DNA from 3 places in the Paenibacillus sp. EB106-05-06-XG162 genome. Region 1 is predicted to be linked to each of the others. Evidence: predicted binding sites of a transcription regulator. Region 1 holds the regulator's gene; each other region holds the start of a gene.
The links. Region 1 encodes LexA, which represses DNA repair genes until DNA is damaged. Its sites were predicted from a motif close to CGAACATATGTTCG; they were not measured.

Region 1 (10,662 bases):
TCTGAAAGAGAATGGCGATAAATACGAGGTCATGGATGAAGCTTCAATTATCTATGACGTGAATAAGAAAGAAGTTACGAAGCTCTATGTAGAAAACCGTGAGCCTGTGACATTTGATGAAATTCCAGAAATGGTACGTAACGCATTTATTGCGACGGAAGATCGTCGTTTTAATGAACACCAAGGTGTGGACTTATGGTCCATCGGACGTGCGGCTGTGAAGGATGTTATTGCTCGCAGTAAGGTCGAGGGTGGTAGTACGATTACTCAGCAGTTAGCGAAGAACTTGTTCTTGTCGCACGATAAGACGTTCTTCCGGAAAGCGACGGAAGTGTCGATTGCTCTTGCGCTAGAGAATCATAAGACCAAAGATGAGATTCTCGAAATGTATTTGAATCGGATTTTCTTCGGTAAAGGTGCATATGGGATTAAGGCGGCAAGTAAACGGTATTTCGGGAAAAGCGACTTGAAGGATCTAGAGATCTGGGAGATTGCAACACTCGCGGCGATGCCGAAGGCGCCATCTTCGTACAACCCATTATCCAATCCGGAAAAGTCTAAAGAACGTCGGGGCGTGGTCTTGAAGCTGATGGCGGATCAAGGCTACATCACGCAGGCACAAATGAATGAAGCGGCGAAAGTGGATTATAATCCAGATGCACAGACCGAAACGAAGCGTGTGTCATCTGCCTTTATTGATTATGCAATTGATGAAGCCGGCGATAAGACGGGATTAACAGAGGATGAACTTTATCGTGGCGGATACAAGATCTATACGACACTCGTTCCTGAAGCTCAGAATGCCGTAGAGGAAGAGTTCGCGAATGATGATAACTTCGAGAAAAGTAAGGACGATCAGCAGATGCAAGGCTCGATGGTCATCATGGACCAACACACCGGTGGTCTCGTTGCGATGGCCGGAGGCCGCGATTACATCCGTAAGGGGTTAAACCGTGCGAAAGTACCTCGTCAGCCAGGTTCAACGTTTAAACCGATTGCAAGTTATGGTCCAGCTCTAGATACTGGGAATTACTTCCCGTGGTCGACGCTGCGGGATGACAAACAGAGCTTTGGTGACTACAGTCCATCTGACTTAGGAAGCAATAAGTATATTGGTCCTGTGAGTTTCACGTACGCTTTGCAGAAATCGATTAACTTGCCTTCGGTATGGTTATTGAATGAGATTGGCGTGAAGACAGGATTTGATTTTGCTAAGAAATTAGGTATTCCATTAGTACCTGAAGATCGCAACTTGACGATTGCATTAGGTGGATTAACATACGGTGCTTCACCGATTCAAATGGCGACAGCCTACAGCGCATTTGCAAATGGCGGATATTATGATCCTGCACACTCGGTCCTTGAGGTTGTCGATCGGGATAATAAATCGGTATATTCCTTCGATGAAGGTAAAGGCGAGCGCGTTATGAAAGAGCAGACCTCATATTACATGACCAATGTCTTGCAAGAGGTCGTTAATAACGGGACAGGGAAATCCGCTAAAATCAGCGGACGACCTACAGCAGGGAAAACAGGAACAACACAGCATGGGATTAAAGGATTCAAGAGCAGTGGCAACCGGGATGTCTGGTTTGTTGGATATACACCTGAATGGACAGGTGCCGTATGGATGGGATATGATAAAACAGATCGTGACCATCTTGTGAAGAAGGGCTCAAGTCAAGCGGCATCACTCTTTAAGAAAGTCATGACTAAGGCGCTCGCGAACAAGAAAAAAGGTGAATTCTCGAAGCCGACCGGTGTCGTTGAAGAGAAGGTGAAGCAGGATAGAGTAAATGGCCTGGTTGCTTCTTATGCTGCGGCTACACAGTCCGTGACCTTGAACTGGTCTGCGCTTAGTGGAGATAGTCAGCCAACTTATCGGGTTTACCGCAAGGAGTCTACGGAGTCGAAGTTCTCCATGGTTGGTGAGGTTACATCCAATAGTTATGAAGATATTCAGGTTGTGCCGAATGCGCAATATGAGTACTATGTCACAGCGTTTTTGGCAAATGTAAATCTAGAGACAGATCCGTCTGCTAAGGTCAGTATCAAAATCGATAATGATTTACCTGACATCGAGCAGCCGCCCGTAGATCCGAATAATCCAGTAACGGATCCGAATGGAAATGGGGGAATCGGAGATGGATCGGATCCATCCACTGAGAACCCAGACGGCGGCAATGGTAATGTGACACCGGACCCAGGAACACCGGATAACTCGAATGGCGGATGGGTAGATCAGGGTACAGGGACAACTGACCAAGGGACGATCGTTCCAGATAATAATGGGAATGGCAACGGTGATAATCAGGGCCATGGTAAAGGTAAAGATAAAAACAAAGACAAAGGCAAGGATAAGCAAGGAAATACGGCTACAATGGATACATTACAAATCCCATAATATGATCAAATTTGGAGTGTGTTAACAGATGCAGAAACCGTTGAACCGTTGGATGCTTCCGCTGGTCTTGGTGCTAACCACGATGCTCATGTTGAGTGCTTGTGGGGGTAAAAATGCGGTAGAGGAGAAGCCGCAGCCAACGCCTGAGACAAAGCAGTCGAAGTCGTGGAAAGAAGCTCCAGCAATGGCGATTGATACGAATAAGAAATATACAGCGAAAGTGTCGACATCGAAAGGCGATTTCACCATCGAACTGTTCGCGAAGGATGCGCCAATCACTGTGAATAACTTCGTGTTCTTAGCGAAGGAAGGCTTCTACAATGGAATTACGTTCCATCGGATTATTGAGTCCTTTATGGTTCAGACAGGTGATCCGCAAGGGACTGGCGCTGGCGGCCCGGGATATACAATTCAAGATGAATTAGGCGGTCCACACAAGTATGAAGTTGGTACCGTGGCGATGGCGAAGACTAGGGCTCCGAATTCTGCTGGCAGTCAGTTCTTCATTGGAACAGGTGCAGATATCGATTCATTGAATGGCACACCTAATTATCCCATCTTCGGTAAAGTGTCCGAGGGAATGGATACGGTGAAGAAAATTGCTGCTACGCCGACGGAACTCGATGATTCTGGACAGGAAAAAAGCAAGCCTATGGAGCAAGTAACCATTAAATCGATAGAAATATCGGAACAATAAATCCTAAAAAAACGTGCCTCAGGCACGTTTTTTTATTTGCTCTGACGCATTACTTTTGAACATGAATTCGATTGACATGAATGTTTTTTGTATGTGGCTGTAGGGGATGACTGGTGTAGGCTTACTAATTGTGGTAAGATTTTTAGTAGAACGTATGGAGAGGGTCATTCCCATGAAACGTAAATTTTCGGATCGCGCCAATTGGCGAAGAATTATCAGTAAGCACTTTACATCGAAATTTGTGGATAAACCGGAGTTTACTGGCTTTGTGACTTTATATACGATCGAGCGGCTTCGGGACCCACTCTGGAAAGAATACGACGGCAAGAAGCTGTGTCTTGCTGATGCAGGTTATTCGTGGCTGCAATACTTTCCGCAGAATGAGAATTTTATTGTGACGGCGATGTTTGATGACAAACAGCGTATTGTTCAATGGTACATTGACATCTGCAAGTCGCAAGGTGTTACGGAACAAGGGGTTCCGTGGTTTGATGATTTGTTCTTAGATATTGTAGTGCTGCCTACCGGGGCTGTTTTTTTGATGGATGAAGATGAACTGGACGATGCGCTTATCGATGGCGATATTACGCAAGAGGATTACGAGCTGGCGACAGATACGGCAAGACAATTGCTGCGGATTATTACGGCACATCTATTCCCATACTTCGTCATGTCAGAGCGTGATCTAAGGTCCGAGTTCGGTATTGGTCATGATGCTCATCCTGGAGACGCTTCGGCGCCGGGGCCTATATGTTGAGAACGGGATCAAAGATGAAGGGGAGCATGATTTTCAGAGTTATGCTCCTTTTCGCCGTTTGCGGACTTATTTGGTTTGTGTATACGCAATGGGTTATCCATAACAAATCATCTGGGCGCGAATTGTCTCATGCCGATGTTGGTATCGTTCTAGGGGCAGTATTATGGGATAATAAGCCGAGTCCGGCACTCGTAGAACGATTGGATTATGCATTATCACTGTATCAAGCAGGTCATTTCGATACGTTTATCGTCACGGGCGGGTTGGATCATCCTTCTCTTCGGTTGACGGAGGCACAAGGCATGGCGGCGTATTTGATAGAGCGAGGCGTGCCTTCAGAGCACATTCTACTTGAGAATCAAGCGACGAGCACCTATGAGAATTTGCTCTTTAGTCGTGAGATCATGAAAGATCATGGCTACAAATCGGCTGTTATCATCACGCATCGCTATCATGGGGCAAGATCACTAGAAATAGCGAATTTCCTAGGGTATCAGAGCCCAGTTGTATCGACCACGGAATCGAAAGTGCTGAATATGGCGTGGCACCAGATGCGGGAGTCGCTAGCGTACACGAAATGGAAGCTGGATCAACTGTGGATAACGATAGGAATGAAAGGTTGACCAAAACTGCTAATATCGTGGACGAAGATAGAATACATTGATTAAAGGGTCAGCACCTAGACTAAAATGAGGTGATGAAGCATGAATGGGCGAGTAGTGGCTTCAACAAATGGACGGAGCGAGACAAGACCATCAAGACAGATCAGTGTTATTCTACGAAACCAAGAACCAAATGCTGCAGTTCAGTCAACGACAGAAGCAGAGAGTACGGGGCAACAAGCGGCCAAAGCAGCTGTGCATAACAGTCACTTTGCAGAAATGCAGAAGGAATTGGACCAATTGATTGGTCTGGATAATATTAAAGAGTTAGTCTATGAAATATATGCGCTGCTGCAAATCTCACAAATGAGATCGGATGCTGGGCTTCTAAGCAGTACACATGTCTATCATATGGTGTTCAAAGGCAACCCAGGTACCGGCAAGACAACAGTAGCACGGATTGTGGCCAAACTATTTCAACAAATGGGTGTGCTCAGTAAAGGGCATTTGATTGAGGTTGAACGAGCTGATTTGGTGGGCGAATACATCGGGCATACAGCGCAGAAGACGAGGGACCTCGTCAAGAAGGCGATTGGCGGTGTTCTGTTCATTGATGAAGCGTATAGTCTTGCGCGCGGCGGGGAGAAGGATTTTGGAAAAGAAGCTATCGATACATTAGTTAAAGCGATGGAAGACATGAAGAATCAATTCGTGCTAATCTTGGCGGGTTATTCCAATGAGATGGAATTTTTCCTTCAGACGAATCCAGGATTGCCTTCAAGGTTCCCGATTCAAATCGAGTTTCCTGACTATTCCATTGATCAATTAATTCAAATCGCTGAGCTGATGGTCAAAGAGCGTGATTACACCTTGATGCCGCAGACGATCATGAAGTTAAGACAACATTTAATACAAGAGAAGAACGATTCGTTCCATGCATTTAGTAATGCACGATACGTTCGTAATGTGATCGAGAAGTCGATCCGCAATCAAGCCGTAAGGCTGCTCAATCAATATCAGCATCAATCACCGAGCCGATCGGAGCTCATGACGCTGAAGAACGATGACCTGAAGGTTGAGAAAGAAAAATCAGGGCGAGCATAAGAGTAGAAATCAGCAAGTGATTAAGATAGCAACAGGGAGAGACGAAAGAATCATGACAATCTTTTCAGAACGATTAACGACAATGCAGGCGCAAGTGGAAGAACTTATAGCTGGTCGTATTCATGCGATTGACCGTATTGTGGATGCGAATCAGTGGAAAGTAATTCGTGCATTTCAGCAATATCAAGTAAGTGACTTTCATTTCGCAGGATCGACAGGCTATGGCTATAATGATCGCGGGCGCGAAGTGTTGGATGAAGTATATGCCAAGGTGTTTGGAGCAGAGGCGGCACTCGTGCGGCCTCATTTTGTGTCCGGGACGCATACGATTGGAACAGCGTTATTTGGGGTGCTGCGACCTAGCGATAAGCTCCTTTACATTACAGGGAAGCCATACGATACATTGCACAAAGTGATTGGCAAACCGCAAGACGGTGCAGGGTCACTGCAGGATTTTGGGATCGAATATGATGAAGTCGATCTTCTATCGGATGGTGGGGTAGATTGGGAACTTGTGCGTGAACGAATGACACCGAATACGAAAGTCATCGGCATACAACGTTCACGTGGGTATTCCTGGCGATCTTCGTTCACGGTTGCAGAGATCGGTGAGATGGTTCGCCGGGTGAAGGAGATTAATCCATCCGTCATTGTGTTCGTGGATAACTGCTATGGTGAATTCACGGAAATGCAGGAGCCGACCGAAGTTGGCGTTGATATGATGGCGGGATCGCTGATTAAGAATCCCGGCGGAGGCATTGCAGAGACGGGTGGATACATCGTTGGTCGACGTGATCTTGTGGAGAAAGCGGCTTATCGACTAACCGCGCCAGGGATTGGCGGTGAAGTAGGGGCCATGCTCGGAACGACGCGAGCCATCTACCAAGGCTTGTTCCTTGCGCCGACGCTCGTTGGACAGGCTGTCAAAGGAAGTGTGTTCGCAGCGGCGATGTTCGAGCAACTCGGATTTATTACCAAACCAAGCTGGAACGATCCGCGCACGGATTTGATTCAGGCGATCCAATTCACAAGTGCAGATCATTTGATTCGATTTGTTCAGGGCATTCAGCTAGCAGCTGCCGTGGATTCTCATGTCGTACCAGAACCATGGGACATGCCTGGGTATGAGCATCCCGTTATTATGGCAGCAGGTACATTTATTCAGGGCGGAAGCTTGGAATTGTCCGCCGATGCGCCAATCCGAGAACCTTATATTGCATACATGCAAGGTGGTCTGACGTATTCTCATGTCAAGTTTGGTGTGTTAACGGCACTAGATCAGATGATTAACAGTCATCTTTTGTGAAGTTATCTAACATCTTATTGACACGACGTGATGATGGAGCTATGATATTAACATATCCATGAGAGAAAGGGATGCGTAGAATGGGCGATGATATTCGCAGAAACATGGCTCTATTCCCGATAGGCATCGTAATGAAGCTGACGGACTTAACAGCCAGGCAAATTCGTTACTATGAACAACATGAGTTGATTGTTCCTGCTCGGACCTCTGGTAACCAGCGTTTATTTTCTTTCAATGATGTTGAGCGATTGCTCGAGATTAAGTCGTTGATCGAGAAGGGCGTGAACATTGCTGGAATTAAGCAGGTGATGGTTCCGATGTCGAAGGAGTCGGAAGAAGCGACTGTCCTTACACCGGATACAGAAGTGAAACGAAAAGAACTCTCGGATTCTCAATTGCACCGATTACTAAAGCAACAGCTGCTTAACGGTAAGAGACCGGGCCAAGTATCCTTGATTCAAGGTGAATTGTCTCGATTTTATAATAAATAATAATCAATTATGATTAACAAAGGAGAGGAATACCGTGAGTTTTACAAAAGATGATATTATGCGCATTGCCAAGGAAAAAAATGTTAGATTTATTCGTCTACAGTTCACTGATTTGCTAGGAACGATCAAGAACGTAGAAATTCCAGTGAGTCAGTTGGAGAAGGCGCTTGATAACAAAATGATGTTTGACGGTTCCTCGATTGAAGGTTATGTACGTATTGAAGAATCGGATATGTACTTGTTCCCGGATTTGGATACTTGGTTGATCTACCCATGGGTGACTGAAGATCGCATCGCTCGTCTGATCTGTGATGTGTATATGCCAGACGGCACGCCATTCCAAGGGGATCCACGCGGTATTCTGAAGCGTGCGCTGAAAGAAGCGGAAGAAATGGGCTACACGACGATGAATGTTGGTCCAGAACCGGAATTCTTCCTCTTCAAGACGGATGAGAAAGGCAACCCTACGCTTGAACTGAATGACCAAGGCGGTTACTTCGACCTTGCGCCTACGGATCTTGGTGAGAACTGCCGTCGTGAGATCGTATTGACGCTAGAAGATATGGGATTTGAAATCGAAGCTTCCCACCATGAGGTTGCTCCGGGACAACATGAGATTGATTTTAAATATGCAAATGCGATTAAAGCTGCTGACCAAATTCAGACCTTTAAGCTTGTTGTTAAGACCATTGCTAGACAGCATGGACTACATGCAACATTTATGGCGAAACCTTTATATGGCGTGAATGGTTCAGGTATGCACTGTCATCAGTCGCTATTCAATGGCAAAACAAATATGTTCTATGATGAGAGTGACAAGCTGGGTCTAAGCGAAACAGCTCGTCAATACATGGCAGGTATTTTGAAGCATGCCCGTGGATTCGCAGCGATTACGAATCCAACGGTGAACTCCTACAAACGGTTGGTTCCAGGTTACGAAGCGCCTTGCTATGTGGCATGGTCCGCAAGTAACCGTAGCCCGATGATTCGTATTCCTGCATCTCGTGGTCTGGGAACACGCGTTGAAGTACGTAACCCGGATCCAGCTGCGAATCCTTATCTATCACTTGCAGTGATGCTCAAAGCAGGTCTAGATGGCATTAAGAACAAAATGGAGCTTCCAGCACCTACGGACCGTAACATCTATGTCATGTCCGAAGAAGAGCGTATCGCTGAAGGTATTCCTAGCTTGCCGTCCGACCTTCGTGAAGCCTTGACAGAGCTTGTGAATGACGAAGTCATCTGCAGTGCACTAGGTGAGCACGCATTGACTCACTTCTATGAGTTGAAAGAAATCGAGTGGGATATGTACCGTACGCAAGTTCACCAATGGGAACGCGATCAATACATTACGCTTTACTAAAATGATGAAACCCCTAGCGCTGTAAGTGTTAGGGGTTTTTGTTTAAAATATTTGTAACCTAACAGCCCTCATTGTAGCGGCTGTTTTTGTTTGTTCTAGCGATTTTAGGTCATATGGGCAGCCAAGCCGAATTCTCTTATCGTTGGATCGAATGGTCAGCTGCAGTGTTGCAATCATGATGATATGAACACTATCTGTGGACGGCTCCGTTGAGTTGGATAATGACAAAACGGATGAACATGTGTAGAATGCAAGTTCACCAAGGGAACTTGCGCACTCATGTGACAGAAAAGATGTTGACCATATGCTGTTTTCATCTATAAAAGCATAAAAGAGTCCCTCGATCGCTCGGGAGACTCTTCATAATAAATTAGCATCTGGCTGGAACAACCAGCGATGCTAATATGTATAGCAATTAGTGCATATTGCGGAACAAGCCAATAACTTTACCAAGAATGGTAACGTGATTCAATCGAATCGGTTCCATCGTTGAATTCTCAGGTTGTAATCGAATATGGTCTTTTTCTTTATAGAAAGTCTTGACAGTAGCTTCGTCATCTTCTGTCATCGCTACGACGATATCGCCGTTATTCGCTGTCTGCTGCTGGCGGACGATAACAAAATCTCCATTATGAATACCAGCCTCGATCATACTTTCCCCCATGACGGAGAGCATAAACACGTTCTGGTCATGTACGAATTGCTCTGGAAGCGGGAAATAATCTTCAATGTTCTCCGTCGCAGTAATTGGCGCACCTGCAGTAACTTTCCCCACGATCGGTACCTTCGCAATCATCTGCGTATAGAGATGTGTATGTTCGGATTCTTCCTGACTCAGGAGTTCGATGGCCCGCGGTTTGGTAGGGTCGCGGCGTATTAAACCCTTCTTCTCTAATCGATCCAAGTGGCCGTGCACAGTGGAGCTGGAAGCTAGACCGACAGCTTCTCCAATCTCACGAACAGAAGGAGGGTAACCTTTAGATCGTACTTCATTCCTTATAAATTCTAAAATAGCTTGTTGTCTATTGGATATTTTAGACATGAGGTTCAACTCCATTAGTAGACTTTTACAAAATTATAGCATAGAACTACCGTTCGTACAAACATTAGTTCTAAATTGCAAGAATGAGGGGAACGAACGTTCTAAAATAGTGTTGACACAAACGAATGTTCGTGTTAAATTATGGACATAGAAAACAGAACAAACGTTTGGGGTGCTGATTATGCTAAAGTATAGCTCATATCAAAGTGTGTATAATAACCGTTCCGAGGTCGTGAATAGAGACTCTTTTCTTAAGAAGAAGATTGTTCAGGTTGTATTGTTCTTAGTCCTTGTATGCAGTTTGACGAGTATGGGATTATTGAATGCATTTGCTGCAGATACGCGTGAAGGGGAACGTAATGCGAACATTCCGTTGCAGGTTGTTGTATCATCAGGGGATACATTGTGGGCGATTGCGAAGGAACATAAGCCAGCTGGGATGGATGTTCGTAATTATATTGAAATGATCAAAGACCTGAATGGTAAACGGAACAGTTCCATTCAATCAGGTGAAGTGATTAAATTACCAATTCTATAAAAGGTTAATTCGTATGCTCGATAGGGCATAGGCCCTGCTGAGAGTGGAGGGGTTACCCTTGACAACCTCTATTGTAAATGTCAAAGTAATATAGACAGAATAGGGGGGATAGTGATGAATTTCGACAAGATTGTAGAGCGAATTAATGAATTGGCTCGTAAACATAAAACGGTAGGTTTGACGCCGGAAGAGACGGTTGAACGGGACGCGCTTCGTCAACAATATATTGATGGGTTCAAACGTTCCTTGAAGCAGCAACTGGATAATATCGAGTTTGTTGATGAGGATGATAATAATCCAACAATTAAACATTAGATGAAGCAAGTTTTCCTTCGGGAAAACTTCCAAGGAGGAAGAA
Region 2 (10,662 bases), on a different contig from region 1:
GGCCGCTTGCCCCGGCGCGATATCCAATATCGTTACGGACTTCGCTTGTCCGGCTTCCGAGAAGCTATAGGCCAGCGGTGATCCACTATATCGGATCACGCCATCCCCCTTCACCGTCTGCGGACGGTGAAGATGGCCAAGCGCCGTGTACTGGGCGCCAATGGCAAGAGCGGCGGTGTCTACCGTATAGGCACCGCCCACCTGAATCGGACGTTCCGAGTCCGATTCCACGCCCCCCAGCACGTAAATGTGGCTCATCGCCACATTGACAGTGTCCTTGGCGAACTGCTGCGCTTGCTGGCGCAGCAGACGCCCGACGCGCGCGCTGTACGCGCTGCGGATGCCGGATTCGTCGGCATCCTCCCCCGTCAGAAGCTCGGCCAGCCGAGCTTCTGACGGGTAGGGCAGCGCGGCCACGACCGCGCGCTCGCCCGTGCGCGGCGTCGCGAAGCGCATCACATCGCCGGTCGGAAGACCGGCGATTGTGATGCCTGCTCGCGCCACGAGCGGGCTTGATGCCGCGAGCCGCTCGGGCTGATCGTGATTGCCCGCGATGACGGCAATCGGTCTGCTGCCCCCCGCGGATAAGCGCGCCATCGCTTCATAGAAGAGCTGCTCCGCACCCGCAGGCGGATTGACGGAGTCATAGATATCTCCCGCAAGCAGAATCAGATCGATCTGCTGCTCCTCCGTGATCTGTACCAATTCATCCACGAATGCCGCCTGCTCTTCTAAGCGACTTCGGCCTTCGAGCGTTCGGCCAAAATGCCAATCCGCCGTATGCAGTATACGCATCCTGTGTTCCCCCTCTTCCATCCTTCTCCCAATGCCATCATCAAACTGTATCAGTAACAGCTAAAAATCTACAATTCTATAAATCTACAAATCTATAAATGCACAACATGACAGCCATCAAAGAAATACAACACTTTCTCGTCAACAGGGCGTCTCCAGATCCGCTCAATCGCCGTCGCATAGAGCTCTAATTGGAACCGGTAACGGTCCGACACTTCCTTCAAGCTGTCTTCCCCTGGCGCAACGCGGTCCGTCTTATAATCGAGCAGCACCAAGGTACCATCCGCACGTTCATACAGACAATCGATAACCCCTTGAATCAGAACCGTCTCCCCATCGAGCGAAGTTGGATCTGTTGTCATATCTCCCAGCAACCCTGTATCTGCTTGTATTGCAGCTTCATCTTGCATCTTGCGCAGATGAGGAATCGCCTCAACCGCTGGCAGGCCGAAGCTGTATGGTACTTCTCGCTTCACCCACTTGGCAGCCTTTAACTGCGCTCCCGTCTCACTCGAATAAAAAGCCGCTACACTTGCAGCATCAACGGCCTTCCGTTGTTCTTCTGAGATCAAGCGACGATCGACCATTTGCTGCAGCAAAGCGCTCACCGCTTCTGCATCGATGTCTAGCTCCGGCGTGATCGGAACATGCTGCATCACCAAGTGATAGACTGTTCCGCGCTCCGTAGGCGTCAGCTTCTTCTTCTCCATGAACTTCGGACGGCGGAGATGCAGCGATAAGATCGATTCATCACCAGAAGGCTGCCTCATTTCTAATTGTCCCTCATCTATAGCATCGTGCTCCAGCACCTCTGGGAACAGCTCCATCGCAGGATCCTCTTCCTGCATCTGAAGCATTCGCTTCATTTCAGTCACGGTCGTCTTCGCAGCAACACCGCTTGCCACAAGGTGTGGGTAACGCCATTCAAGCCTTTCGGAAATCAGACTGCCTGCAGCATGATCTGTCTGTGACTCTGCATGCACATTCACAATCATGCTCTCTTCTGATATGGTCTGCGGTTGTTGCACGGACTCCGGATCACCATCAATGGGCCCATCAAACCACAATTCGAGCTGCCCATCATCCATCCCCGCAGTAGCTACTTCTTCATGCACATGCTCATCAGAGACCGCCGCCTGCATCCCCGCGACCTCTCCCTGGGCCATCTGCATCACGAGGTTCAGCTTCGCCATGTAAGCATCATCCTGATCAACCGTTTCAAGACCTACTGCTGCCCACTGCTGTACCTCCTCGGCTGGAACGACAGAGATATACCATTTCGACGGATCATCTGACAGACAATCACCTGCACGATTTGGCAGACCGCCTAAGCGACGAAGTTCAGAGCCATCGCGATGCCGCATCAGTGACGGCGCAATCCAATCCAAATAACTGCGGCCTCGCGCCAACATATAATCCGGTAATAGTAAATCCGGTTGATCTACCGCTTGTCCCCAAGTCTGCAGCTGTTTCTCGACATTGCGGACTGAGCCAATGAGATAGAGCTTCTCTTTCGGCCTCGTCAACGCGACATACAATACCCGCATCTCTTCCGCGAGCAATTCCATCTTGATCTGCCGCTTGATGGCGAGACTAGGAAGCGTCGGATAGGCCACACGCAGCTCCTGATCCACAAAACGTGGTCCAAAGCCAAGCTGCTTGTGCATCAAGAATGAAGCACTCAAATCCTGTTGATTGAACATTTTGGATAACCCTGCTACGAACACAACAGGGAACTCGAGTCCTTTACTCTTATGAATGGTCATGATTCGAACGACGTCCTCTTGCTCACCAAGCGCCCTTGCTGTACCGAGATCCCCGCCATTATCCTGCATTCGTTCAATGAACCGTAGAAAGCGGAACAATCCGCGTAAAGAAGTCGATTCATATTGACGTGCCCGATCATATAAGGCTCGTAAATTCGCTTGACGCTGTGTGCCGCCTGGCAGACCGCCAACCCAATCGTAATAACCCGTCTCGCGATAAATTCGCCACAGCAGTTCGGACAACGATCCCTGCCGCGCTTCATCCCGCCAATGGGCAAGTCGTGCCATGAAGCGCTGCAGCTTCGTAAGCAATCCTTCATCCACGAACGGACTCGTCCCCTCGGCCTCTTCCTCCGCCGTTAACTTCATCATCGCATCATAGAACGACAACCCTTTGCCATGCAGACGAATTTGCGCCAGCTCTTCCGCTGTCAGATTCACAACGGGAGAACGAAGAACACCCGCAAGTGGAATATCCTGTACCGGATTGTCAATGACCTTCAATAAGGAGATCATTACTTCGACTTCCGTCGCTTCAAAATACCCTGTATTCAATTCCGCATATGCCGGAATCCCTTCCATTCTAAGCTGCTCAATCATAAGCGGCGCCCATTGCTGCGTCGCGCGAAGCAGGATAACCATGTCGCGATACGTAACGCTCCGCATCCCCTTCAGATGCTTGTCATAGACTTGGAATGGCGTGCCGTATTCGCCCATCAACTGGCGGATTTGCGTTGCGATCAGCCGCGCCTCAAGCTGAGCCGTCATGAGCTCTTCTGCATCCATCTGCGCAGCTCGGCGCATCGATGCTCCGCCCTCATCGGCCCCATCTGACGCCTCTGCATCCGCTGCATCATCATCGAGCGGTTCCACGCCTTGCGCGCCCGCCGCTCCGCTTCCGCGATCAATTAGCCACAGCTCAGCTGGATATTCCTGTCCGAATGCCTCTTCACCCACGGGATATTTCGCACCACATACAAGTTCTGCTCGTTCGTCATAGTCGATCTCTGCGACCGATGCATTCATAATTTGACGAAAAATCGTATTCACCGCATCCACAATCTCCTGGCGACTGCGGAAATTCCGTGCAAGATCGATACGAAGCCCCTGCCCCGTACTAACGGAAGGGTATGATTTATATTTGTTCAAGAATAATCCCGGTTCCGCTAGACGGAATCGATAGATACTCTGCTTCACGTCACCAACCATGAATCGATTACCCGCTCCAGGCCGAGAAATCAATGAGACAATCGCTTCCTGTACCATATTCGTATCCTGGTATTCATCGAGCAGCACTTCCGCGAATTGCGTCTGATACTCCATCGCCGCTCCTGAAGGGTACGTTTCTTCGAGTGTAGAAGCTGGATGACGCAGAATTTGCAAGCAATAATGCTCCAAATCCGAGAAATCCACGAGCCCCTTCGCACGTTTCGCCTGCTCATATTTCTCACCGAAATTCAGTACAAACTCCGCTAGTGTTCGCATCAACGGCGCAAGCGTCTGCATCTCCCCTAAGAAGAGCTCCGGCGGCCGACGGAATAATTCTTCCTGCATAGCCGTCAGTATTTTCTTCACTTGGTCCCGAAGACCTTTCACTTGATCCTGGAGCTCCTTGTTATACTGATCCCCGCGACAAGCCTTCAGCTTCCCGAATGCAATCGCCGCAAAATGCTCATAGAGCGTCTCCCAAGGTGCTTCCTCTGCCGCTTCACGAAGCGATAGCACCATACTCATGTCTTCCATCAACGTGTCCCGATAAGGCTCAGGCCCCCCTGGCTGTTCAATGAGCATCATAGCCTGCCGAAGAATACCTACAACACCGTTCAACTGTAACCGCACATCCGCTACAACGCTCTGCGCCCAAGCACTCTGACCGAGCATCGCCACATCCTCGACAGCGAACGCATCTGCCATCGTATAGAGCCATTCGCGAGGCCATGGATGGCTTCGAGAGAAATCGTACATCGACTGTACCAGCCGCACCATGGCCTCATCACTGCGTTCCCCACTGAACCAATCCACGAGCTTGCGGAAATCGCTATCCTCGGCATCATTCGCATAATGCGCTTCGAATAGATCTTCCAGCACTTCCTGACGGATGAAATCCGCCTCGGTCTCATTCGCAATCCGAAAAGCCGGATCGAGTGGAATCAATTGAAAATACCGCTGAATCACTTCTAAACAAAAGGAGTGCAGTGTCGTTATGGAAGCACGATTCATGAGTGCAAGTTGACGCCGCAGATGCTCTGAATCCGGATTTTTATCGAGTTCCTTCTCTAATGCTTCCCGAATTCGCTCGCGCATTTCCGCCGCCGCTGCCTTCGTAAAGGTCGCAACAAGCAGCTGATCGACATTAAGCGGCTCTTCTTCCGAAGCAATCTTCCGAATAATCCGTTCGACCAATACCGCGGTCTTTCCTGATCCTGCAGCCGCAGCGACAAGGATATTCTCACCGCCCCGCACAATGGCACTCCATTGATCATCGGTCCACTGACTGCCTTCCGGCTTGGGAACGTTATTTAACATCGTCATCGCTAGCGTCTCCTTTCATCTCAAGCAAATTCCATACATCATCCTTCTTCGGCTTCGCAAGCTTCTTGAAGTGATTCCCTTCGACTAACTCATCGAATTGACAGACCGGTTTATACGAGCAGTGGTCGCATGCCGTCGTCTGTGCTATTTTATAAGGCTCAATCGCTACATCACCATTCGTAATATCCGTTCCAATGCTGCGAATTGTAGATCGTACCGCTGTCCGTAACGTATCCCATTGATCCATCGTCGCAACCGACGCGTTACTGTAGAAGCCACCGTCTGCTTTCACGGCAACAGGAAGCACTTGGGAATAACCCTTATCGAGCGAGGCATCCATCAAGGACACCGCTTCCCGATCCGCGAGCACGAGCCCCTTCATCTTGAACCGTTTGAGTGTCTGTTCATGCGCTTGGTCACGCGTAAGTCCGTTCGAAGCCTGCAGCAATGGATTGTGTACGTGAAAATATAATGTCCCTGCCGGCATAGCCTTCTCACCGAGCCATACTTCCGCATTCGTGAGCAGCACGTCCAGATACGTCAGCATTTGGAGGGACAAGCCATAATACACTTCGTGCAACTTCAGATCCGTCTGACTAGACTTATAGTCAATGACGCGCAGCATCACACCCTTGTCGCCTTCCGCTTTATCCACGCGGTCGATCCGTCCGACGATCTCCATCGTACAACCATTATCCAGCGTAAACTGCAAGGATGGGAGCGGCTTGTCCGGCCCAAAATCAAGCTCGAGTCCAATCGGCTCGAACGACCCTCTCCGTGCATGTTCACCCAAGATCGCTGCAGCCCGACCTACAATCTCTTTTAATTTGCGTGCTATATATCCGAACCGCTTGGAACTTAGCAGAATTTCACCTTGCAGACGCGGCGTCAGCGCATCCACGATTTTCTCCGCTTCAAATCGGCATTCCTCCGGCGTTAAATCACCCCAGTGGCGATTCTCTTCCTTAAATTGCACGGCCATCTGACTTAAGGCGGCATGGAATAACTGCCCGATATCCGGCGCTTCCAGTCGGAACAACTGCCGTTCCTTGAGCTTAAGTCCATGCGATGCGAAATGGGCGAAAGGACATGAGACATACTTCTCCATTCGCGATACGCTCGATTTCAGATGGGTCCCATACAGCTTCCGGCTTGTCTCCGCTCCAAGGGAAGCAACATCATTGCGATAGAATAGCGATTGCAGCAGCATTTGCAGCTTTGGCTGCCATGCCTCTTGATTCGCGAACCAATCGAACACTTGCCACCAGAAATCCGCAATATCAAGTCCGCGACGCCACTGACGAAGCTGAACAATGAGATATGACAACGTCCGTTCCGGATGTGCAATATAACGCAGCTGTTCTTCCGTTGGTTGTAGTGGATGCGGTTCTCCTGTTAGTAAGCGCTCCTGAATCCCCGGAAAAATCGTACGTAAATGCCGCATCAATTCCGATGGGAGCAGCGTTCTGCCTTCCTCATCCGCAAGCGGATAGCTCACCCATAGATGCTCACTAGGCGTCGTCAATGCTTGATAGATAATAAACCGCTCATCCAGCAATTTACGACGAATCCCCGGCGCGAGCCGAAGTCCGATCTCTTCTAGGCGTTCCCGCTCTTGTTCCGTTAAGACTCCGTCTTCAATGGCACGTGCTGGAATGACACCGTCATTCACCCCTAGCATGAAGCAATATTTGATCTGGCCTGACCGTGTTCGATCCATGCTTCCGATCAATACCTGATCCAGTGCCGCTGGAACGAGGGCGAGCTTCATGCTCTCGAGTCCCGTCTCGACAACCCCTGCGAACAATTCGATGTTCAGTTCCTCATCGCCCATCATTTCCACGATCTGATCCAATAAGTCAATCACATTACCCCATAACTGGCGATGTTCCTTGGCCCGCTGCGGTTGCCCCGCGATCACTTGCTCATGACTCATCCGATCTAGCCGATCCGCAGCCTCTACGCGAACAAGCAAGCTGTATACGGCTTCACACATGCCGCGTACGTTACGCGCATTTTTCAATGCCTTCTCAAACGCATGTAATGGCTGCACAATTCGCTCACGGCATCGTTCGAGCACGTCATCACGGCCCATCTCGAGCTCTAAGTTCGCAGCACTAGCATCTTCGTTCGGATCCAGTGAGACCGCATGCATTCTCCGCCACGGTCGTCCATCTGTCCAACGCGAGCCTTGAATTCCCGTTGCAAGGACATAATTTTCGAGCACATCCATCTCATGCCGTCCGATTTCTCCATCTGCTGGCAGGAGGAAATCCGTCTTAATACACCGAAACACCGCGTCATAACGCCAATGGTTCGATACGATTTCAAGAGATGACCGAATAAATTCAACAAGCGGATGATGGAGCACTTTTCTTTTCTGATCGAGGAAATAGGGAATATCATGATCTGTAAAAATGGTTGTAACCAGTTCCTCATAATCCGCAATATTGCGTACCATAATCGCCATCTCACGCCACCGGACTTTACGTTCCCTGGACAGTCGCAGCATCTCGCGTACGACACCTTCGACCTCTGCCCGACGATTCACGGCACCGTAGAGTGTGATTCCACAGGACGGATGATCCGGCTGTACGATCGTTTTATCTGCCATGCGCATAGGACTACGACGGTCATAAGCACGTTCTAGGTGGGAGAGCATTGGACTTTTCCGATATCGCGCAAGCGGTGAATCCTCCAAGACGATTGTAGGCTCTACAGGAACGTTTAACTGCTCCGCAAGTGCGCGAATTTGCATATATGTCGTCGCAGCAGGATGGAACAACTCCAGCTCATGAGGAGGTATCCCCTCGTCATACGGCTTATCTACACAACAGGTAATTGTCACTTGTGCCGCATGCTGAACTAATTGTTCAAGCACCTGATACTCTTGCGGCGTAAACCCGTGAAAACCATCAATCCAAATCTCCGTATTCGCAATCGATGCCGACTGAGGCAATCCTTCTGCAAGCAGCGCAAGGTAGTGCTCCGAATCCACATAATGATTCGCGAGTGTATGTTCAAATTCCCGATAGATCATCGTAATGTCATGCAGCTTGTCCTGCACGAGCGTCTGACTTCCCATATGCTGCGCAGCAAATTGCGCATGCTCTTCGAGCTGCGTTACATCGAGACAATACCGTTTAAATTCGTTATAGAGTTCATTTAATTTATCGACAAAACCGAGCTGATCGGCCGATTTTCCGAACAAACGCAGCTCTTTTTGATGCCGGTGGATTATTTTATAGAGCAGCATCTTCTTACCTTCATCGTTAATAGGAAGAAGGGCTGTCCCCCCGATTTCTTGCATCACCCGAAAGGCGAGACGACGGAAGCTGAGTACTTGTCCGCGAATCATCCCCTGTACATCGGGTGAGCTCACGAGCGCATGCTCGACTTGGAACGTTCCTTGTTCTGGCACCAAGATCATAAGCGGCGCGCCGTCTGGCTGCAGCCGCAGCTTTTCCTTGACCTGGTTAAGTATGAAATGCGTCTTGCCGCTCCCCGAGCGACCGATCACGAATTGAATAGACATGCAGCTCCCCCTTATTTACAAACGTCCGTTCTGCTTTATCTATCTATCTTAACATATTTGGACGAATTGTTGTGCTGTGGAAGAAGATGTCGAATGGAGTGGAAAACTGTGGGTTATATCGTGGGGGAAAATCCTTGTTCACTGACTAGAATGTGATCTTCATCAAAATAGGGCTTAAGCGTCGCAATTACGCGGAGATAGGCCTCTGGATCGTACCATCCGGCTTGCTCCTCGGTATACAGCTTGGAAATTCCTAAGGCTTTGGTCCGCTTTCCTTGATTGCCGTCGCCCATGAAATAATCGTCGACACAGACACGATCTGCAGCCTTGGACAACCATGCACCAAACACCTCCGAGCTCGGCAGCACAGGTGCCACTGTCGCTTGCGTCGGTAATCCTGCTTCGGTTAACTGATGCAGTGCACGGTAACGAGCCGCTATCGGTGGTGCTGATGGGGTAAACTGCTTGCGTACCGCTTCTAAATCCGTCTCTATCGTCACGCTAATGCGAATGCGATCCTGCAGTTGTAGGAAGAGATCCATGTCGCGTGTTACAAGCGGACTGCGCGTCTGAATAAACAGAAAATCCGGCTTTTCCTCCGTCATCACTTCGAGCAGTGATCGTGTGATCCGCGCCTCATATTCTACGGGTTGATAAGGATCTGTACTCGAAGACATAAAGATGGTTACCGGACCTTTCTTCTTCGCACGAATCAATTCTTTACGGAGTAGCTCTGCCGCGCCCTGCTTCATATCCACCCAAGTCCCCCAAGGTTGACTTCGGAAAATAGATACAGGCAATTTGCGTACATAGCAATAAGAGCAAGCGAAGGCGCAACCCGTGTATGGGTTCAGGGAGTGTGAATATCCTTTCAAAAAACCGCCCGTCGCCGTGAGAATACTTTTCGGATGTGTGGCTTTGATATCGAGCTGCACCAACGCTCCCCCTCCTATCGATCAATTGATTACTTACTGCGCACTTCGAACACGGCGAATTTCAAATAATGACCTTCCTGTACGCCTAGAATCTGCGGATGATCTTTACCCGCTGCACGCCATTCCACAAGTCTGAGGATTTTGCCTGCATCCTTCGCCGCTTCTTGAATTGTCTCCAAGAACAAATCTGGCCGCATATGGAACGAACAGCTCGCCGTCACCAAGTACCCGCCTTCGTTCACCAATTTCATCCCATGTAAGTTAATGTCTTTATATCCACGGCAGGCGCCTGCAACCGCGCTCCTCGTCTTCGCAAAGGCTGGCGGATCCAAAATCACAACGTCCCATGTCCGTCCCGTCTGCGCATTCAGCTTAACGGATGTATCCACCTTCGTATCTTGCTGTGACCGTACCGATCGTTCTTCTGCCCCTTTGACCTGCGAACGCAAGTAGTCAAATGCATCCGCGACGACAAACTCGACACGGTCTGTAAAACCATTCAGATCTACGTTTTTCCTCGCACTCTCAATCGCATGCTCCGAGATGTCTAGGCAGGTTACTTTTTTTGCGCCGTATTTACAGGCATTTAGCGTGAAGCTCCCCGTATGCGAGAAGCATTCCAGAACCGTCGCGCCGTCCCAATATGGGAAAGTAACGACTTTGCCATTCGCATTCACTGGTTTCCGTTCAATAACGCCTTCTAATTCAACATCTTGCAGTTGAATCCCGCTGCATCGGCCCCAACCTTTCATAAGCGGCTCAATGGAAGCGCGGTTCTCACGTTGATCGAAGAAATATCCCGTCTTTTGCCCATGCTCAATATCTACTTCGATGAGCAGATCATTTTCACGAACCTGTACATGTCTTGGACATTCGCCGTATAACAGCCCTGTGATCTGTTCCAAGCCTTCCAATTCACGAATCGGCACATCGCTGCGCTCATAGATGCCTTGCGGCTGCATCACTTCGACTAAGGCTGAGACAATTGCTTCGCGATGCACATCCATCCCTAGCGTTAGAATCTGCACGACAAGTACGTCTGCAAATCGATCCACGATCAAGCCCGGCAAGAAATCGGCTTCCCCATAGACAAGACGAT
Region 3 (10,662 bases), on a different contig from region 1:
TTCTCCTGCCATCAAACCCGTGAGATAAGCCACTTCCATCGAGTGCTTGAGCACATTCTGGCCATAGCTCGTCCGGAATTTCAGACGGCCTAGGATCTTAATCAGATCTGGATGCAATCCATGTACGCCAACCTCGAATGTCGCCTGCTCACCGTATTCACGGATACGCTCGTCGACTTCTTTACGCGATTTCTCGACCATCTCTTCGATGCGAGCTGGATGGATACGACCATCGGCAACCAACTTCTCAAGCGATGTACGAGCGATCTCGCGGCGAATTGGATCGAATCCTGACAGAATGACTGCTTCTGGCGTATCGTCGATAATCAAGTCTATACCTGTCAGCGTCTCAAGTGCACGAATATTACGGCCTTCACGACCGATAATACGGCCTTTCATCTCTTCGTTAGGCAAGGTGACAACAGATACCGTCGTCTCTGCAACATGATCTGCTGCACAACGTTGAACCGCAAGGGTAATAATCTCACGTGCCTTCTTATCTGCTTCCTCTTTGGCTTGTTGCTCAATTTCTTTAATCATTTGTGCTGACTCATGGCGAACTTCTTGTTCAACATTCGTAAGGATGATTTGACGTGCATCTTCCATCGTAAGGTTGGAAATGCGCTCAAGTTCAGCCATTTGATTTTTATAGATCACATTAATCTGCTCTTGCGTTTCATCGATTCGTTTCTCTTTGCTTGCCACTTGCTCTTCTTTGCGTTCTAGTGATTCTAATTTTTTATCCAGCGACTCTTCTTTTTGCAGCACTCGACGTTCTAGACGTTGAATTTCATTTCTGCGTTCACGAATGTCTTTATCAGCTTCAGCGCGGACTTTAAAGACTTCGTCTTTAGCTTCCAACACTGTCTCTTTCTTAAGCGCTTCTGCTTCTTTCTTCGCATTCTCAATTATCTGCTCAGCAGCGTGTTCAGCGCTTGAAATTTTAGCTTCAGCAAGAGATTTCCGAATAAAATATCCAACCCCAAAACCAATGACCAAAGCGGCTACAACGAGAACGATTGCGAGAATAGGGTTCATGATCTATTTCACCTCCTCGTTGTTTCTCCAAGACAATGCCTGGGCTTATTCGGTTTTCAATCCGTTTCACTTACATATTCATCGGTTTCAACTGTATAGCGAGTAAACCTCTTACGCTACACATACCTTATCTTCTTCCCTAGGAACAAGATAAGCGAGTCAATGATTGGCGAAATTAATCAGTTTGAATCAACTTTTTGGAAGGAAAAATTGATTCAGAATTCGTATAATACATTTTCATTTTAGTATTTGTAAAAAGAAGTTGTCAAGCAATTGACATGAATCCTTGTACTTATGTGAGCAATTCATAAAAATAGCACGATATTCCAACCAAAATTCATACAATTGCATCCAGTTAAACCGCATTAATCATAAAAATCTTCCTCAAACGTTTCTTCATCATAGCCATTACTTTCGTCATCCTCTTGCTGCTCCATGATCCGCTGAACAGCATTCCTTACCACATGGGATGGGAATCCACGACGCATGAGAAATGCAACAACTTTTCTTTTGCGCTCATAGCGCTCCCCTTTTGTACTTTGCCATTTACGAAGTCCCACGCGATAAGCACTCTCTTGCTCATCCTCGGTGTTCAGTTCCTCCATAGCTTGTGCAATATCGGATTTATCGATTCCCTTCTGCTGCAGCTCATGCTTAATCATAAGTCTTCCTTTCTTATGATTGCGAACCCGCTGATCCGTCCATTGCTTCGCATAAAGATTATCATCAATTAAACGCTCGTCCATGAGGCGCAGAATGACCCGTTCGATCAACTCCACATCAAAACCCTTCTGTGTTAACTGCTGCTGTATTTCATTGCTTGTACGTGGTTTGCGTCCTAAATATCGAATGGACTGCACATAGGCTTGCTGCAGCTCGTCTGCCACCATGATAGGAAGGAGTTCTTCATGATCGATGGTTGAACCTTTGAGCAGTCGATACTTCACCATAACATCTTCATGGACCGTGAAAGCTTGTTCCTCATTCACAAAAATTTGATATCGACGCTTCTGCCTGGGCACGAGCTCTACAGCCGTTATTATTAGCTCAATACCAGGTGCTGGCGACCACTTCTGTTCCTTCACCTGCTCCTCTTTTTCTTTACCGTGGGGCATTTTTCATCTCCTCCCTTCCTCACTAATTCACTTGGATTGTTCATTTATCGCTCTCTATAAAAGATGCCCCCTTCAGGAAGGGGGCAAATACTTATTCTAGCTCGAAATCTTCCTCTTCCTCTTCATCATCGTTCGATGTAATCGGAACCGTAGTCGAGAGCTGACTTGCTTCACGGATCTTATTCTCAATCACTTTGGAAATCTCAACATTCTCCTTGAGATATTGCTTCGCATTCTCACGACCTTGACCTAAACGCTCATTCTCATAGGAGTACCATGCACCGCTTTTATTCACGATATCTAGTTCCGTTCCAATATCGATAATACTTCCTTCACGAGAAATTCCTTCGCCGTACATAATATCGATATCCGCTTGTTTGAACGGAGGTGCGACTTTATTCTTCACGACCTTAATCCGTGTACGGTTACCGACCATGTCATTGCCTTGCTTTATTGTCTCGACACGTCTTACATCCAGACGAACCGTGGAGTAGAACTTCAAAGCACGTCCACCTGGTGTTGTCTCTGGATTACCGAACATTACGCCAACTTTCTCACGCAGCTGGTTGATGAAGATCGCAATCGTCTTCGATTTGCTGATCGCACCAGACAATTTACGAAGTGCTTGGGACATCAAACGTGCTTGTAGACCGACGTGTGAGTCACCCATATCGCCTTCGATCTCTGCTTTCGGTACAAGTGCAGCGACGGAGTCAATAACGATAATATCGACTGCACCACTTCGTACGAGGGCTTCTGCGATTTCAAGCGCTTGCTCCCCTGTATCCGGCTGAGACAAGAGCAATTCATCAATATTAACACCTAGCTTGCTCGCATACAACGGATCAAGAGCATGCTCGGCATCGATAAAGGCAGCTTGTCCACCTTGCTTCTGAACTTCAGCAATGGCGTGCAATGCGACCGTCGTCTTACCTGATGATTCCGGTCCATAAACTTCAATAACTCTTCCGCGTGGAAACCCACCGATTCCAAGTGCAATATCTAATGCTAAAGATCCGCTCGGTACAACCTCCACTTGCATGTGTGTGGATTCACCGAGTTTCATGATCGAACCTTTACCAAATTGTTTCTCAATATTCCGTAAAGCCATTTCTAACGCAGCGCGACGATCTGACAATGAACTCACTTCCTTTTTCATTTATAGTATTATGATAACTTGTTTTTGTTCCTTTGCCAAGCATTTTTTCGAACATACATTCGTTTTTTTCGTCACGCAGGGGTGGACGATTCGGAAAATAGCGCGAAAAACCGCAGCAAAGTTACACTTCGCTACGGTTCTTCCGTTAACATTGTTCTTATTATACAAGGTGTGCATGTAAATATCAAGAATTTCCACAGGAATATTCCATTTTTTTCATCATGACTTACCCGAGTCTTCGCCATAAATGGTACAACACGGTCTTCACAGAACGCAGACGAATAATCTCCCGGCCGCCATGGAGCTGTAACTTCATAACCTCCGTTGGTTTGCCCTTCTGTGCTATGGCGACATAGACAAGTCCTGCAGGCTTCCGCTCTGACATTCCTGGTCCCGCTACACCCGTAATTCCGATACCAAAATCAGAATTCGTCAATTGACGGACTTGATCCGCTAGCATCTCTGCAACTTCACTGCTAACTGCCCCCGGCGCATCGGGGCCTTCCAGCAATGTCACCGGCACGTTCAACAACAGCTGCTTCAGTGCATTGGAGTAACAGACGACACCCCCGTTGAACATCTGCGAGCTCCCTGGAATCGCGGTAATCATCTCTGATAACAGACCGCCCGTGCAGCTCTCAGCTGCGCCGAGTGTAAGCCCCAAGGTTTGCATACGCTCAACGATGATCTTCTCAATCGGCACATCCTGCGTAGCATAGAGATGATCGGACAGTCGGTTTCGGATCTCAGACTCCACTTCCTGCAGCTTCGCATTCGCCTCGTCAGCAGATGCAGCTTTGGTGGATACACGGATCGTCACTTCGCCTTCTTTCGCATAAGGCGCAATCGTCGTATCCTGTTGCCTTTCGATCAAATCGAGCAATTGTGCTTCCAGCGATGATTCGCCAATTCCGGCGAATTTCAGCATCCGGGAATATAGCGGCTGTTCACTCGTTAAAGCGTGCTCAAGCAGCCAACGTTTCGCCTCATGCTCGAACATCGGCTTCATTTCCTTCGGCGGACCAGGAAGAAGAATGTAGAACGTACCGTCATGCTTCAGCGCATTCCCGACCGCAAGACCCGTTGCATTGGCAAGAGGTGTGCTCCCATCAATGGTAAGGGCTTGTCTCCGATTGCTCTCCACCATGTGAGCGCCTCGACTGCTAAAGAACTGCTCTATCACATCCATAGAAGGCTGATGGATAGATAATGTTCGACCAAGAAGACCCGCAAGGGCATCCTTCGTCAGATCATCCTGGGTAGGACCAATTCCTCCAGTGAATAACACGAGATCTGCTCGTTCACGCGCAATTTCAATCGCACGCTGCAATCGCCCAAGGTTATCGCCAACAACCGTCTGATAGTATGTATCAATCCCAACTGCCGCCAATTCCTGTGACAAATACTGTGCATTCGTATTCACAATTTGACCTAACAGCAATTCAGTACCAACGGCAATAATTTCTGCTTTCATAAACCGTTCCCCCTTCAAGCCTATGCTTATATAATGAGCAAAAAACAATAGGCGTCGCCTATTGTTTTTTATCTGTAAAATGAAGTACATTTTTATTTTTCACAAAATAATCAACGCCCGAGTACACCGTTACAAGCGCTGCAACCCATAGCATAACCTCATCAAATCGGAAACCGATGAACTCAAATGGAAAATTGTTAAGCAGCATCAAAATAATCGCAGTAATCTGTGCTGCGGTCTTAATTTTCCCCCATTTACTCGCAGCAACGACCGCCCCTTCAAGGAGCGCAATCTGGCGTAGGCCTGTTACAGCGAATTCCCGGCTAATAATGACAATCGCAATCCATGCATCGCATTTTCCCATATCAACAAGAGAGATAAGAACGGCAGCAACGAGCAGCTTGTCCGCTAGCGGATCAAGAAGTTTGCCTAAGTTTGTAACCATCTTCCTGCTGCGGGCAATATAGCCGTCCAGACCGTCTGTACTCGCCGCAATAATGAAAATCAAGGCAGCGATGATCTGGTTATAGGTAATCTGAAAACTCTCGACATGAATAGCCGGGAAATAATCCGTCTTCACCAGCAAGAAAAACATCATGATCGGTACGAGAAAAATACGAATTAAGGTAATACGATTGGCGAGATTCAAGAGACACCCTCCCCAGACAAGTCAAACTCATAAGCATGTGTAATACGAACTTTGGCGATTTCACCTATGCCGACTTTACAATCTGTAATGAACACTTCACCGTCGATTTCTGGTGCATCGTATTGTGAACGGCCTACATAGACATCATTACGGCCTTCGTAGCGTTCTACAAGGACATCAAGAACTTGTCCGATATGCTTACCGCTGACTTCATTCGAAATTTGACGTTGGATCTCCATCAGCGTATTCGCACGGAACTCCTTCACCTCTTCATCGAGATGATCCGGTAGGCGAGTCGCTGGTGTCCCTTCTTCACTCGAATACGTGAATACACCTAGGCGATCGAATTTAATATCTTTAACAAACTCACATAGATTCTCGAAATCTTGATCCGTTTCCCCCGGGAAACCAACGATCAACGATGTACGAAGCGATACATTTGGAATGCGTGCACGGATCTTCGCGACCAATTCTCTCGTATCACGCTGTCTTCCTGGTCTCCGCATCCGCTTGAGCACAGCGTCTTCACTATGCTGCAATGGCATATCTATATATTTGCAAATTTTAGGGTTGTCTGCAATCGCGTCAATGAGCTCATCCGTGAAGAAGCCTGGATAAGCATAGTGTAGTCGAACCCACTCAATCCCCGGTACTTCACTAATCCGGTTCATCAAAGTTGGTAGCATAAATTGATCATACAAATCCGTTCCATAGTTCGTCGAGTCTTGCGCAATCAAGCTGACTTCTTTGACGCCTTGTGCTGCTAGCTCTTCCACTTCAGCAATAATCGATTCCATCGAACGACTGCGGAATTTACCGCGCATGATTGGAATACTGCAGAAAGTACAAGCATTGTCGCATCCTTCCGCGATTTTCACATATGTTGTAAACCGAGGTGTCGACACTTTGCGCGGGAGCTTCTGCTCATAGTTAAACACCGGATTTCCGACAAGAATTGGCTTACTTCCACGAAGCGCCTCATCCACAATATCATTGATTTTATCAAAATCTCCGGTTCCTACGATCCCGTCAATCTCAGGCATTTCATCCATTAATTGCTCTTTGTATCGTTGCGTTAGGCAGCCCGATACGATGAGTGCCTTCAAATTCGCCGTCTCTTTGAGCTCTGCCAAATCTAAAATCGTATTCACCGATTCTTCCTTGGCTGCATCAATAAACCCGCATGTATTCACAATAATAACGGTCGCATCCTCTTTATCTTCGACCAACGAATAGCCCCGTTCATGAATAAGACCTGACATAATCTCGGAATCCACGAGATTCTTCTCACAGCCTAGGGTTACGATCTTAATCTTCTCAGTCATTTGTTATGCATCCCCCATACCTATGCGCAATAAGTCTGTTTATATCTAACTTAGTATAATACAACCCCAATTCGGTGTCAAAATTGTAACAACCTCGGCAAGGGACGTATCCCATGATCGAGGTTGTTCATTTACAATTATTTGAAGTTTGTGAATTGCAAATCAATCGGCAGATCGGCCTTACGCAACATTTGCATAACCGCTTGCAGATCATCCTTGCTCTTACCTGTAACTCGAACTTGATCTCCTTGAATTTGACTCTTCACTTTCAGTTTGGAATCTCGGATTAAGATATTAATTTTCTTTGCATTATCTTGATCAATTCCTGATTTCAACTTAATTTTCTGTTTAACTGTGCCTGCAGATGCTGGCTCAATCTTGCCGTATTCAAGGTTTTTTAGTGCTAGCCCGCGCTTTGTCATTTTCGACTTCAGAATGTCGATAACATTCTCAAGCTTAAAGTCATCATCGGAAATGATGACAAGCTCTTCTTTCTCGAGCTTCAGGCTGCTCTTGCTGCCTTTGAAATCAAACCGCGTTGCAATTTCCTTCTCGGCTTGATTCAATGCATTGCTCATTTCTTGCATATCGAACTTCGATACAATATCTAATGAATTCTCTGAACTCATCGAATCACTCCCTTTAAGAGGTTGTTCAAAAAGCCATCATTTGATCACGAAGTCATTCAAGAAGCATAATCGACATCGAATCTTGCGTTCACCTTCGAAGTCCGGTACTCATTTAGGTTTTGCCTAAACTCCGTTCCTCCTTCTTCAGGTTCTCGCAACCTTCTCGGTGCTGAAATGCCGACTTTTTGATCACGCATTTTATGTCATCCGCTACCTATTCACCGGTTGTCGTAGATGTATCAGTTGTTGTTGTCGTATCCGGCGCTTTCACTTCCGGCTGCAATACAAAACGTTCTGCTCTAGCAACATTTCCGTCGTCAATCGGTACACCACCGACTTTAATCTCCATGTGGTTTGCATTGCCCAGACGAATATACAAGCCTTCACCAAGCTCGAAGGTTTGTGTTGTGCCATCCAACAGATTAGCGTTGAATAACTCCTCGCCTTTGTATACTTTTTTGTACACATTCAACCAGCTGTTCGCACCGGACGCTGTAATCTCGACTTTAATCGGCTCAGTCGATGTCGTCTGAACTTTAATCCGGTTCGCTTTCCCAATTTTGCCGCTAGGCACGATTGTCGGTGCGACGTTCTCAGGTACCTCTGGGGTAACATCAGGTGTCGTCTCCGGCGTTGTTGTCTGAGGGTTTGTCTCAGTTCCGGTTCCCTTGTTCTCTTCTTTGGTTGGTGGTTTCTTCTCATTTGTGATCTGCGTGCCGGTATCTACTTTATCTGTATTCGGGCTCGCCTTGTGGATATAGAAGAAATAAATGACCACAGCGATTAAAATTAAGAACAACCACATGAGCACCGCTGAAATCCATTTGCCAGCGCGATCTTGACGCTGACGCTCTGAACGACGACGCTTCTGTATAATAGGCTCCACAGATGCCGACTCAGATACAGGCTCTGGGATATCACTTTTGTATAATTGGACTATCTCATCAGAATCGAGGCCAAGGGTTTCGGCATATGTTTTGACAAAAGCACGGACATAAAAGCTGCCTGGCAATACTTTGTAATCACCGTCTTCAATGGCCTCTAAGTAACGCTTCCGAATTTTGGTCAACTCTTGAATGTCATCTAGCGACATCCCTTTCTCGAGTCGTGCGTTTCTTAATAGGTCTCCTAAATTCGACACATCCTCACCTCCGCAATTGAAATGTTATTATCATCATGTATGGATGAATGCTTTAGTCTATAAGTAATTAAAAATCATTATAATTGACTGTAAATGTCTCATACGTAATTTCTTCTTCCGGTGTATTCCGCAGTTCAATAATATAGTCGAAATCTTGCGGACCGTACGATGTCTCACGCATGAATATATCAGGATGTTCGATGACTTTGGTGCTAGGCATCTTCATAATGTTCTCAAGTAAATGGTAATGCTTCTCATTCGAGCGAATCGTACTCACAATCCCATCGATAATGAATACATTGTTCGGGTTCATTTCTTCCTCGGATAATTGACTGCGGACGGTCTGACGGAGCAACGTAGACGATACGAAAGTCCAATGCTTCATCGCACATACGCTGCCTGCAATAATGGATTCTGTCTTCCCCACGCGAGGCATACCCCGCAATCCAATAACTTGGTGACCTTCTCGTTTAAAGATCTCACCTAGGAAATCTACCAATAAACCGAGCTCGTCCCGGGTGAAACGGAACGTCTTATGATCATCCGAATCTCTTTCAATATACCTGCCATGACGAACAGCAAGAATATCAACCAACTTCGGTGTACGAAGTGCTGTGACGGTGATATTGTCAACTTTTTTGAGCATTTGGCCCATTAAGTTAATTTTCTCGTTATCATTGGTCTGAAGGAGCATCCCGCGAGTTTTTCCTTCCACACCATTAATCGTTAATATATTGACCTCGAGCATACCGAGTAATGACGCGATATCTCCTAGGAGGCCAGGCCTATTTTTATGTATTTTGTACTCCATGTACCATTGTTGGTATTCCACGCCCGACACACTCCCCATACTAAGTCATATCATAGATTATTGGATCGTCAAAATGTTAGTAATTATCAAATTTTGTATGATTACCGCGATTTTTCACAATCAAATTTAATCATATATAAAATCAGATGGAAAGGCAAGCGTAACCCACTAAAACATTATAAGAAAGTCCCCACGAGTGGGGACTTTCTTACTTTTGGCCTATATCCGCTATTAACCTTTTTCGACAAGTTTCACCATTAGACGTGCGATAGTTTTACGATCATCTTCAGATCCAACAGCCCATAATTCTTTCAAAGCGCGTTCAGGACCATTTTTCGGATCCACTTTCTCATCCAGGAAATCACCGATTTCATAAGCGAGCTTCGCAATCGTGTCTTCACCTAATCCGACAGCCTTCGCTTGAGAAACGCGATCTCCAAGGAATTTTTTCCAATTATCGTAATTGCCGAGCACTGACATCTGTTTCACCCCTTATTCATCATAATACAGATGTTAATGTGCGCAATTCGACTGATAAATATTCCTTGATTTACGTATGCCATCCGCCATTTGGACTGATGACTTGCCCGGTGATATAACTTGACTCCGGCAATGCTAGAAAATAGACAAGCGATGCGATTTCTTCCGGCTGTCCTAGCCGACCGACCGGAATCTCGTCTTCCAGCATCAACTTCTCTTCATCGTCTAGATTGTTCAGCATCATTGTATCAATGGCTCCTGGCGCGACCGCATTAACGGTAACTCCGGACGGTGCAAGTTCTTTGGCGAGCGCTTTGGTAAAAGCGTTCATGCCACCTTTGGTCGTGGAATAGACCACTTCACAAGAAGCTCCAGACAACCCCCAGATGGAGGATACATTGATAATTCGCCCATATTTTTGCACGATCATATGTGGCATACAGAGCTGTGTGCAGAGGAACATCCCTTTAAGATTAATGGACATCATCTCATCCCACTGCTCTTCTGTCACATCAGACAATAATCCATAATGCGCAATGCCCGCATTGTTAACGAGAATATCCGGCATCAGCCCGTGACTATCCAACTTCTCAATCATACGCTGAAGCTGCTCTTTGGAACGCAAATCTGCCGTCACGGTCAAGACTTTCACGCCATACTTCATACAGTTCCTTGCGACTTCATTCGCTTGCTCATGCGCTTGTAAGTAATGAATAACGACATTCATTCCCACTGACGCAAATCGCTCCGCTATCGCTGCGCCAATCCCGCGGCTTCCCCCGGTAATGAGTACGTTCGTTTCCCCTAATGATTTCATTCCCAATTCTCACTCTCATCCCAA

Region 2: the regulator LexA is predicted to act here: its motif matches at 8,647-8,660, upstream of addB (helicase-exonuclease AddAB subunit AddB).
Region 3: the regulator LexA is predicted to act here: its motif matches at 3,361-3,374, upstream of recA (recombinase RecA).

The regions. Positions count from the first base shown of each region.
Region 1 covers NZ_JBYTDT010000009.1:76,436-87,097, forward strand. Annotated here, with positions in the region: gene AC3WU2_RS18900 (PBP1A family penicillin-binding protein) at 1-2,404, shown strand, start outside; gene AC3WU2_RS18905 (peptidylprolyl isomerase) at 2,433-3,101, shown strand; gene AC3WU2_RS18910 (ribonuclease FAU-1 family protein) at 3,274-3,858, shown strand; gene AC3WU2_RS18915 (YdcF family protein) at 3,885-4,481, shown strand; gene spoVK (stage V sporulation protein K) at 4,563-5,564, shown strand; gene AC3WU2_RS18925 (methionine gamma-lyase family protein) at 5,617-6,870, shown strand; gene AC3WU2_RS18930 (MerR family transcriptional regulator) at 6,951-7,361, shown strand; gene glnA (type I glutamate--ammonia ligase) at 7,396-8,724, shown strand; gene lexA (transcriptional repressor LexA) at 9,140-9,766, opposite strand; gene AC3WU2_RS18945 (LysM peptidoglycan-binding domain-containing protein) at 9,948-10,304, shown strand; gene AC3WU2_RS18950 (DUF896 domain-containing protein) at 10,419-10,619, shown strand.
Region 2 covers NZ_JBYTDT010000001.1:351,559-362,220, reverse strand. Annotated here, with positions in the region: gene AC3WU2_RS01270 (exonuclease SbcCD subunit D) at 1-795, opposite strand, end outside; gene AC3WU2_RS01265 (UvrD-helicase domain-containing protein) at 888-5,093, opposite strand; gene addB (helicase-exonuclease AddAB subunit AddB) at 5,077-8,628, opposite strand; gene AC3WU2_RS01255 (SPL family radical SAM protein) at 8,742-9,563, opposite strand; gene AC3WU2_RS01250 (class I SAM-dependent rRNA methyltransferase) at 9,593-10,662, opposite strand, start outside.
Region 3 covers NZ_JBYTDT010000001.1:848,384-859,045, reverse strand. Annotated here, with positions in the region: gene rny (ribonuclease Y) at 1-1,038, opposite strand, end outside; gene AC3WU2_RS03695 (regulatory protein RecX) at 1,404-2,153, opposite strand; gene recA (recombinase RecA) at 2,245-3,291, opposite strand; gene AC3WU2_RS03685 (competence/damage-inducible protein A) at 3,539-4,786, opposite strand; gene pgsA (CDP-diacylglycerol--glycerol-3-phosphate 3-phosphatidyltransferase) at 4,845-5,435, opposite strand; gene rimO (30S ribosomal protein S12 methylthiotransferase RimO) at 5,432-6,760, opposite strand; gene AC3WU2_RS03670 (YajQ family cyclic di-GMP-binding protein) at 6,898-7,389, opposite strand; gene AC3WU2_RS03665 (helix-turn-helix domain-containing protein) at 7,604-8,530, opposite strand; gene AC3WU2_RS03660 (DUF3388 domain-containing protein) at 8,598-9,362, opposite strand; gene AC3WU2_RS03655 (DUF3243 domain-containing protein) at 9,573-9,821, opposite strand; gene ymfI (elongation factor P 5-aminopentanone reductase) at 9,892-10,638, opposite strand.